3 linked regions of the Labrys monachus genome follow. The protein of the gene in region 2 interacts with the protein of the main gene of each other region in a pairwise test. Links are inferred from orthologs where the notes say so. Each region holds a gene or a part of one and is shown on either strand. Other genes may lie near its edges. The genes, in order: J3R73_RS14445, J3R73_RS28570 and J3R73_RS02000.

Region 1 (3,067 bases), 3.1 Mb from region 2 along the record:
CGAGCGAGGAGAGCGCCTCACGCAGCGAACCGCAGACGGTCGGGATCTGCTTCAGCTCCTGCGGCGGCAGGTCGTAGAGATCCTTGTCCATGGCGGCGCCGGGGTCGATCTTGTTCAGGATGCCGTCCATGCCGGCCATGAACAGGGCGGCGAAGGCGAGATAGGGGTTCGCCGCCGGATCGGGGAAGCGAACCTCGACGCGCTTGGCCTTCGGGTTGGTCGTGTAGGGGATGCGGCAGGAGGCCGAGCGGTTGCGCGCCGAATAGGCGAGCAGGACGGGCGCCTCGAAGCCCGGGACCAGACGCTTGTAGGAGTTGGTCGACGGGTTGGTGAAGGCGTTCAGGGCCTTGGCATGCTTGATGATGCCGCCGATGTAGTGAAGGCAGGTCTCCGAGAGGTCGGCATATTTGTTGCCGGCGAAAACCGGCTTGCCGTCCTTCCAGATCGACTGGTGCACATGCATGCCCGAGCCGTTGTCGCCGAAGATCGGCTTCGGCATGAAGGTCGCCGTCTTGCCGTAGGTGTGGGCGACGTTGTGGATCGCATATTTGTAGATCTGCAGATGGTCGGCCATCGTCACGAGCGTGCCGAACTTCATGCCGAGTTCATGCTGGGCGGAAGCCACTTCGTGATGGTGCTTTTCGACGACGACGCCCATCTGCTGCATGGCAGCCAGCATCTCGGAACGCATGTCCTGCGCCGAATCCATCGGCGGAACCGGGAAATAGCCGCCCTTCTTGGCGATGCGGTGGCCGAGGTTGCCGCCTTCATATTCAGTGTCGAAGTTGCTCGGCAGTTCGAGCGAATCGAGCTTGAAGCCCGTGTTGTAGGGATCGGCCTTGAAGCGGACGTCGTCGAACACGAAGAACTCGGCTTCCGGACCGAAGAATGCGGCATCGCCGATACCGGTCGACTTCAGATAGGCCTCGGCGCGCTTGGCGATGCCGCGGGGATCGCGGCTGTAGCCTTCGCCCGTCGAGGGCTCGATGACGTCGCAGGTGATCGACATCGTGGCGGCCGAGAAGAAAGGGTCCATCGTCGCGGTGGTCGGGTCCGGCATCAGGCACATGTCGGATTCGTTGATCGCCTTCCAGCCGGAGATCGAGGAACCGTCGAACATCGTGCCTTCGGTGAAGATTTCCTCATCCACCATCGAGACGTCGAAAGTCACATGCTGCCACTTGCCGCGCGGGTCGGTGAAACGGAAGTCGACATATTTGACATCATTATCCTTGATCGCCTTCAGGACGTCACTGGCGGTCTTCATGTTGTGCAAACCTTTCCTTCGTTTTAGCACAGTATTCTGGCACGGACGGCGGACCGTCCGGCATCAAATCGCGTCGAGGCCGCTCTCGCCGGTACGGATCCGGATGGCTTCCTCGATGTTGAGGACGAAGATCTTGCCGTCGCCGATCCGGCCCGTCTGGGCGGCCTTGCGTATGGCGTCGATGGCGCGTTCGACCCGTTCATCCGGGACCACCACTTCAATCTTCACCTTGGGCAGAAAATCAACAACATATTCGGCGCCGCGATAGAGTTCGGTATGGCCTTTCTGCCGTCCAAATCCTTTCGCCTCCGTCACCGTAATGCCCTGCAGGCCGACTTCCTGCAGCGCCTCTTTCACCTCGTCCAATTTGAAGGGCTTGATGATGGCTTCGATTTTCTTCATGGGGTCTCCTCGATTTCAGCGCATTCTCGCGCAGAAACCTTGTCGCTGGTAGCAGTTCGCATGCCAAACCGCCAATAGGAAAAATATTGGGCATTTTCAATGCGTTATGGCGATGCGTGCTGAAATTTGGGCATATGGTACCGAAAGATTGCCCAATTTATTTGCAACTAGCCAATAAAATATGCGCCACGACGGCAGGAGATTGCCGGAGGAGGGCGTTCCCCTGGACTTTTCCCGCCCGATGCGACGAGGTGGCGCATGCAGCGGCGGAAAAGAGGCGTTGGAGAGAATCTTGAACGAACTGCTCAGTCCATCCGAGATGGCGGACGCCGACCGGCTGGCGATCGCCGCGGGCATGACGGCCGACGCGCTGCTGGAGCGGGCCGGGCGGGCGGTCGCCGACGTCGTGGCGCGGCGCCCCTTCAACACGCCGATCCTGGTCTTGTGCGGCACGGGCAACAATGGCGGCACCGGTTTCGTCGCGGCGCGGGTGCTGCGGGAGCGGGGCTATCGCGTGCGGCTGGCGATGACCGCCGCGTCCTCCTCTCTCGGCGGGGAGGTGGCCTATGCCGCCGAGCAATGGGGCGGGCCGATCGAGGATGCCTTCGCCGCGACGCTGCCCAAGGGCGGGCTCCTCGTCGACGCGATGCTCGGGGCGGGCCTCTCCCGCGACGTCGACGGCCGACTCGCCCGCCTGATCGAGCGCATCAATGCCGCCGGCCTCGGCGTCGTCGCCGTCGATCTTCCCTCGGGCATAGAAGGCGCCGGCGGGCAGGTCCGCGGCGTCGCCGTCAAGGCGCAGGAGACCGTCGCCTTCTTCCGGCGCAAGCCGGGCCATCTCCTGCTGCCCGGCCGGCTCTATTGCGGGGCGTTGCGCCTCGCTGACATCGGCATTCCCGACGACGTCCTGCGCACCATCGCGCCGCGTACCCATGCCAACCAGCCGGACCTCTGGCTCGCGCGCTTTCCCCATCCCGCCGCCGAGGGGCAGAAATACGGGCGGGGGCACCTCGTGGTGCTTTCGGCCGGCATCGAGGGCACGGGGGCCGCGCGGCTGGCGGCCAAAGCCGGGCTGCGGGCGGGGGCGGGGCTGGTGACCGTCGCCAGCCCGTCCGACGCGCTCGCCGTCCACGCCGCGGCCCTCGATGCGGTGATGGTGCGCCGCTGCGACGGCCTGGAGGGATTTTCCCGCATCCTGGAGGACAGCCGTCGCAATGCCGTCGTGATCGGTCCGGCGCTCGAACCGGGCGAGGAGACGCGGGCCCGCGTCGAGATGGCGCTGGCCGCTTCCCGCGCGGTCTTGCTCGACGCCGGCGCCCTGACGGCTTTCGCGGCGGACCGCTTCCGCCTCATCGCCGCCTTGCGTGCGGCGGCCGGCCCCGTCGTGCTGACGCCGCA
Region 2 (3,488 bases):
GGGCGCGCGCCGTGCTGGCGCAGCTCGAAGCGACCGACCGCCAGGCCCCCTCGGCGCGGCTGATCGACGACCTGCCGCTCTTCGCCGCGGCCCCCCGCGCGGCCGCCCCGGCGCCCGCGACCCGGCCGGACGTCGTCGCCGAGGCGCTCGACGCCCTCGATCCCAACGACATGACGCCTCGCCAGGCGCTGGAGGCCTTGTTTTCCTTGAAAGCCAAACGGGATGGCGCCAGAAGAGCGTAGTTCCTGGGACCGCAGGCTTCCAGCCTGCTCTGTTGCGTGTCGCGAAGAGGCAGGCTGGAAGCCTGCGGTCCCAGGGTTGTCACCTTCCCCCAAAGGCCCCCCATGCTCGACAAGCCCGATCGTGAGCTGCATCTCGTCATCGACCGCATGGCGCTCGAGGCGGAGATCGACGCGCTCGCCCTGGAGCACGAGGGCGAGCGCGACGCGCTGCGCCTCGCCGTGGTGGCGCTGCTCAAGACGACGCTGCGCGAGGGGCGCGAGCGCATCAAGGCGTGGTTCCACGAGGACAGGCTCGGCACGGTCTGCGCCCAGCGCCTGTCCTGGCTGGAGGACGAGCTGATCCGCGCGACCTATGCCTATGTCACGCGCTATGTCTACACGACGCATAATCCCACCTCCGGCGAGCGCATGGCGATCATCGCGGTGGGCGGCTACGGCCGGGGCACGCTGGCGCCGGGCTCGGACATCGACCTCCTCTTCCTGCTGCCGGCCAAGCAGACCGCCTGGGGCGAGAGCGTCACCGAGGCGATCCTCTACGTGCTGTGGGACCTCGGCCAGAAGGTCGGCCACGCCACGCGCTCGATCGACGACTGCCTGCGCCTCGCCCGCACCGACATGACCATCCGCACCACGCTGCTGGAGGCGCGCCCGATCCTCGGCGACATGTCGCTGGCCGGGGATCTCGCCGCCCGCTTCGACAAGGAGATCGTGCAGTCGACGGCGGCCGAGTTCGTCGCCGCCAAGCTCGCCGAACGCGACGAGCGCATCGTCAAGACCGGCAATTCGCGCTACCGCGTCGAGCCCAACGTCAAGGAGGGCAAGGGCGGCCTGCGCGACCTCAACACGCTCTACTGGATCGCCAAATATGTCTACCGGGTGCGCGACGCCGCGGCGCTGGTCGATGCCGGCCTGTTCACGCGGCGCGAATACCGGCAATTCGTGCTGGCGGAGGATTTCCTGTGGGCGACGCGCTGCGCCATCCATTTCCTCGCCGGACGGCCCGATGACCGCCTGACCTTCGACCTCCAGCAGGATATCGCCACCTTGCTCGGCTATGCCGACCGCGGCGGCCTGCGCGGCGTCGAGCGCTTCATGAAGCATTATTTCCTCGTCGCCAAGGATGTCGGCGACCTCACGGCGATCGTCTGCGCCGCCCTGGAGGAACGCCAGCAGAAGCCCCGCGCGCGGCTCGACCGCTTCATCGCGCCGTTCCGCCGGGCCCAGCGCCAGGCCTTGACCGGCACCAAGGACTTCGTGATCGACACGGGGCGCCTCAACGTCGCCGACGACAAGGCGTTCGCGCGCGATCCGGTCAACCTGATCCGCCTGTTCCACCTCGCCGATCTCCACAGCCTGGCGCTGCACCCGGTGGCGATGCGCCTCGTCACCCAGTCGCTGAAGCTGATCACCGCGGCGCTGCGCGACAACACCGAGGCCAACCGCCTCTTCCTCGAGATCCTGACCTCGCGCAACGCACCGGAAACCGTGCTCAGGCGCATGAACGAGGCCGGCGTGCTCGGCCGCTTCATCCCCGACTTCGGCAAGGTCGTCGCGATGATGCAGTTCAACATGTATCATCGCTACACGGTCGACGAGCACCTGCTGCGCTCGGTGGGGGAGCTTGCGGACATCGACCGCAATGTCGGCTCCAACGAGCATCCGCTCGTCAACGAGATCATGCCGACGATCCAGAACCGGACGGCGCTCTACGTCGCCACCTTCCTGCACGACATCGCCAAGGGCCGCCCGGAGGACCACTCCATCGCCGGCGCCCGTATCGCCCGCCGCCTCGGGCCGCGCCTCGGCCTGACCCCGGCCGAGACCGACACGGTGTCCTGGCTCGTCGAGCAGCATCTGGTGATGTCGATGACGGCCCAGTCGCGCGACCTGTCGGACCGCAAGACGATCGAGACCTTCGCCGGCACGGTGCAGACGCTGGAGCGGCTGAAGCTCCTCCTCATCCTCACCGTCGCCGACATCCGCGCCGTCGGCCCCGGCGTGTGGAACGGGTGGAAGGGGCAGCTCCTGCGCTCCCTGTTCTGGGAAACCGAACTGGTGCTGGCGGGCGGCCACTCCAACGCCGACCGGCGCGCCAGCGTGCGCCATTCGCAGGAAGAGCTGCGGGCCGCGCTGACCGACTGGAGCCCTGAGGAGATCGAGGCCTATGTCGGCCGCCATTATCCGCCCTATTGGCTGAAGGTCGACCTGCCGACGCGGCTGCGCCATGCCCGCTTCATCCGCTCGGTGACGGCGCGCGGGGAGAGCCTGGGCACGGAGGTCGACACCGATGCCTTCCGCGGCGTGACCGAGCTCACCGTGCTCGCGCCCGACCATCCGCGCCTGTTGTCGGTGATTGCCGGCGCCTGCGCGGCGGCGGGTGCCAACATCGTCGACGCGCAGATCAACACCACCACCGACGGCCTCGCCCTCGACACCATCTTCGTCAGCCGGGAATTCCCTGAAGATGCCGATGAATTGCGGCGGGCCGGCCGCATCGCCCAGGGCATGGAGCAGGCGCTGAGCGGCGCCATCCGCCTGCCGGAGGCGGTCGCCAAGCGCGGCGCCGGCAAGACGCGCCACCGCGCCTTCCAGGTCGCGCCGGACGTGGTGGTCGACAATGAATGGTCGCACCGCCACACCGTCGTCGAGGTCTCCGGCCTCGACCGGCCGGGCCTGCTCTACGACCTCACCACGGCGATCTCGCAGCTCAACCTCAACATCGCCTCCGCCCACATCGCCACCTTCGGCGAGAAGGCGGTCGACGTGTTCTACGTCACCGACCTCACGGGCGCGAAAATCACCTCGCCGGTACGCCAGCACAGCATCCGCGACAATCTCCTGGCGGTGTTCGGCAAGAAGGAAGGCAAGGGGAAATAGCCCCGGGAGCGCGGACAAGATGTCCAAAGGTGATTTTTGGCCGATGACCGTTCAGGATTTGTCATTGCCGGGCCGCAAGCGTCATGCCGCGCGAAGTCTGGATACCCGGGACAAGCCCGGGTATGACAAAAACTGCGCCTTCTCCTCTTAAATCTTGGGGCAAATTGGGTTCGGGCAGGATGCCCGCGCTCCCGGGGCCTCACGCCGCGAAGGAGACCCACAGCACCGCCACGCCGAGCAGGATGCGGTAGATGATGAAGGGCCAGGTGGAGTAGCGCTCGAGGATGCGCATCAGGCCCCACAGGGCAGCGAAGGAGGACAGGCTGCCGACGACGACGCCGACGAGCAGGATGAGCCAGCCTTCGAGGG
Region 3 (3,025 bases), 5.8 Mb from region 2 along the record:
TGAGGCGATAGGGGATGTCCGGCCTGTCGGACTGGGCCGCAAGGCGCTGGACGAGGTCGTCGAGATAGCGGTCGAGGCCGGCGTTGCGATAAGCCCCGCCATAGGCGGCCAGCAGCCGGTCGCTTTCGCGGTCGTCCGCCGTGGGCGGCGCGATGACGCGCGGCGCTCCCACCGGCAGGGAGACCGGCGTGGCCTTGACGGACGGAGACGGAAGAGGGTCGTTGTCGCCGACCGAGGCGCAGGACGACAGGCCGAGCCCGACCATCAGCACGCCGAGCCTCAGCCAGACCCCACCTTTCGACATACGGACCCGCATCCTGCTTGCGCCTCGCCCACTCAATCGCTTCCCGGCGCAATGCGTTCGATCGCCGCCGGCTCGGTAATATCGATGCGCGGCCCGTCACGCATGGTGACGACGCCCCGCGCGCGGACGACGCTTCCCGTCAGCGCAGCCTGGCCAAGCCCGGCTGCCTCGAAGCGCGACCATTGCTTGCGGGGCACCGCAAGCGTCACATCCTCGCGCCACACCCTTCCAAAATCGATCCATACCGTCGTCTTGGTCATACCGATATGCTGAATGCGACCTCTCAAAATGGCGAAGCCATCCGCTTGGCGAGCAACAGATTCGGAAGCGTTCGCATCTGCGATTGCATAGCCCGGATCGGCCCAGAGGCCAAGACGGGCTTTTCGTGCATTTTCTTCCGCAGTCATTAATTGTCCGTAACAGGCCTCTTCGCCCGGAATCGGCCGGATGCGGGCCCTTCCCTGCGAGGCCAGGACGAGGGCGAGATCCTCTCCCTCCACATAAAGGCCCGCATGCAGGGCCCCGTGCCGATCGGGCGGGGCGGCCGACAGCAGGATGGCGTCTCGGCCGGCGAGCGCCGGCAGGCGCAGGGACGCCAGATCGAGACCGGCGATCTGGACCACGCGGCCATCGGCGAGCGTGAGGCGATTGTCGTCCCTCATGCCTGAAATCGTCACACTCTCGCCCATCCCCGCCGTAACTGCACAAGGATCCGCCAGAGCCCGGCAACTCGAGAGCGCGAGTGCTGTAACAATGGCCTGGATGCCTATTTTTTTGGCAGAACGAGCGCGCATCGATGATTCCGAAAGTGGCAAACGGCGATTTTTTCCTTGCTCATCATAATCTTAGCCTATGGGCTCGAGATTGGCACGCCCCTTGAAAGGAGAGGAGCAGGCCGCAGGAACGCCCTCTCTCGAGAAGCGCCTGTTGCGGTAAAGCCAGTGTCCGGGGCCGGTTCGTCGGGCCCGATGGGGGAAATACAGCATGAAGATAGTGATGGCCGTCATCAAGCCGTTCAAGCTCGAGGAAGTGCGCGACGCGCTCACCGCCTTGGGCGTGCATGGCCTGACAGTGACCGAGGTGAAGGGTTATGGCCGGCAGAAGGGACATACCGAGATCTATCGCGGCGCCGAATATGCCGTGAGCTTCCTGCCGAAACTGAAGATCGAAGTCGCGGTCGCCAGCGAACTGGTGAGCAAGGTGATCGACGCGATCACCGCCGCCGCCAAGACCGGCCAGATCGGCGACGGAAAGATCTTCGTCACGCCGATCGAGACGGCTGTCCGCATCCGCACCGGCGAGCGCGACGGCGACGCGCTCTGAACAGATTCCAGATAATAATTACGAAACAGGAACTTCGCTCAATGGCCCTTTCCCGTTCCCTCAAATATGCGGTGCCCGCCTTCATCGCTGCTGCATTGCTGGCGATGCCGGCTCTCGCCCAGACAGCGGCCGCGCCGGCTGCGCCGAAGATCGATACTGGCGACACCGCCTGGATGCTGACTTCCACCGCGCTCGTCCTGATGATGACGATTCCCGGCCTCGCGCTCTTCTATGGCGGCATGGTCCGTGGGAAGAACGTCCTGGCGACGCTGGGCCAGAGCTTCGCCTGCACGGCCCTGATCACCGTGCTGTGGATGGTCATCGGCTACAGCCTCGCCTTCACGGACGGCGGTTCGCACCAGGCCTATTTCGGCGGCTTCAGCTACGCCCTGCTGCGCCCGATGGGTGTGAACGTCACCAGCGCGCTGGCGCCGACGATTCCTGAATCGGTCTATATGTGCTTCCAGATGACCTTCGCGATCATCACGCCGGCCCTGATCGCAGGCGCCTTCGCCGATCGCATGAAGTTCTCCGCCTTCCTGTGGTTCATGGGCCTGTGGCTGATCTTCGTCTACTGCCCGATCGCGCATTGGGTCTGGGGCGGCGGCCTGCTCGGCGGCGACGGCGTGCTCGACTATGCCGGCGGCACCGTCGTGCATCTGAACGCCGGTACGGCGGCCCTCGTGAGCTGCCTCGTCATCGGCAAGCGCGTCGGCTACGGCACCGAGAACATGGCGCCGCACAACCTCGTCCTCAGCCTCATCGGCGCTTCGCTGCTGTGGGTGGGCTGGTTCGGCTTCAACGCCGGCTCCGCCGTTACCTCGAACGTCAATGCCGGCATGGCCATGGCCGCGACCCAGATCGCCACCGCCGCCGCGTCGCTCGCCTGGATGTTCATCGAATGGATCGTGGCCAAGAAGCCCTCGATCCTCGGCATGATCTCGGGCGCCGTCGCCGGCCTCGTGGCGATCACGCCGGCTTCCGGCTTCGTCGACCCGACCGGCGCGCTCTGCATCGGCGTCCTGGCCGGCATCGTCTGCTACTTCTCGGCAGTGTGGATGAAGCGCGGCTTCGGCTATGACGACGCGCTCGACGCCTGGGGCGTCCATGGCGTCGGCGGTGCGCTCGGTGCCATCCTGACGGGCGTGTTCGCGTCCAACGCGATCAATTCCGCCGGCAAGGGCTGGCTGATGGACGGCAATTTCGGGCAGATCGGCATCCAGGCGATCGGCGTCGTCTACACCTTCGTCTATTGCGCCATCGTCACCTTCATCATCCTCAAGGCCATCGACTTCACCATCGGCCTGCGGGTGAGCAAGGAAGTGGAAGTCGAAGGTCTCGACATCAACCTTCACGGTGAGACCGTCCACGGCTGAAGGCTGCACGCTTGAAACAACG

What was found.
Region 1: the proteins of J3R73_RS28570 (region 2) and J3R73_RS14445 interact in binary tests that used the Escherichia coli proteins (3 or more experiments, as listed by UniProt). The link is inferred for Labrys monachus from one-to-one orthologs.
Region 3: the proteins of J3R73_RS28570 (region 2) and J3R73_RS02000 interact in binary tests that used the Escherichia coli proteins (3 or more experiments, as listed by UniProt). The link is inferred for Labrys monachus from one-to-one orthologs.

What each region holds. Positions count from the first base shown.
Region 1 is NZ_JAUSVK010000001.1:3,187,407-3,190,473, reverse strand. Bases 1-2,947 are described here. They hold J3R73_RS14445 (P-II family nitrogen regulator), read right to left. Parts: upstream 1,670-2,947; coding sequence 1,331-1,669; downstream 1-1,330. Other genes in these bases: J3R73_RS14440 (NAD(P)H-hydrate dehydratase), read left to right, coding at 1,962-2,947; glnA (type I glutamate--ammonia ligase), read right to left, coding at 1-1,267. In the rest of the region: more of J3R73_RS14440, read left to right, coding at 2,948-3,067. UniProt on the Escherichia coli protein: P-II indirectly controls the transcription of the glutamine synthetase gene (glnA). P-II prevents NR-II-catalyzed conversion of NR-I to NR-I-phosphate, the transcriptional activator of GlnA. When P-II is uridylylated to P-II-UMP, these events are reversed.
Region 2 is NZ_JAUSVK010000001.1:6,265,061-6,268,548, forward strand. Bases 1-3,319 are described here. They hold J3R73_RS28570 ([protein-PII] uridylyltransferase), read left to right. Parts: upstream 1-344; coding sequence 345-3,119; downstream 3,120-3,319. Other genes in these bases: mutS (DNA mismatch repair protein MutS), read left to right, coding at 1-242; uppP (undecaprenyl-diphosphatase UppP), read right to left, coding at 3,319-3,319. In the rest of the region: more of uppP, read right to left, coding at 3,320-3,488.
Region 3 is NZ_JAUSVK010000001.1:442,293-445,317, forward strand. Bases 102-2,957 are described here. They hold J3R73_RS02000 (P-II family nitrogen regulator), read left to right. Parts: upstream 102-1,288; coding sequence 1,289-1,627; downstream 1,628-2,957. Other genes in these bases: J3R73_RS01990 (M48 family metalloprotease), read right to left, coding at 102-304; J3R73_RS01995 (thermonuclease family protein), read right to left, coding at 337-966; J3R73_RS02005 (ammonium transporter), read left to right, coding at 1,669-2,957. Also shown: more of J3R73_RS01990, read right to left, coding at 1-101; more of J3R73_RS02005, read left to right, coding at 2,958-3,003. UniProt on the Escherichia coli protein: Involved in the regulation of nitrogen metabolism. Regulates the activity of its targets by protein-protein interaction in response to the nitrogen status of the cell.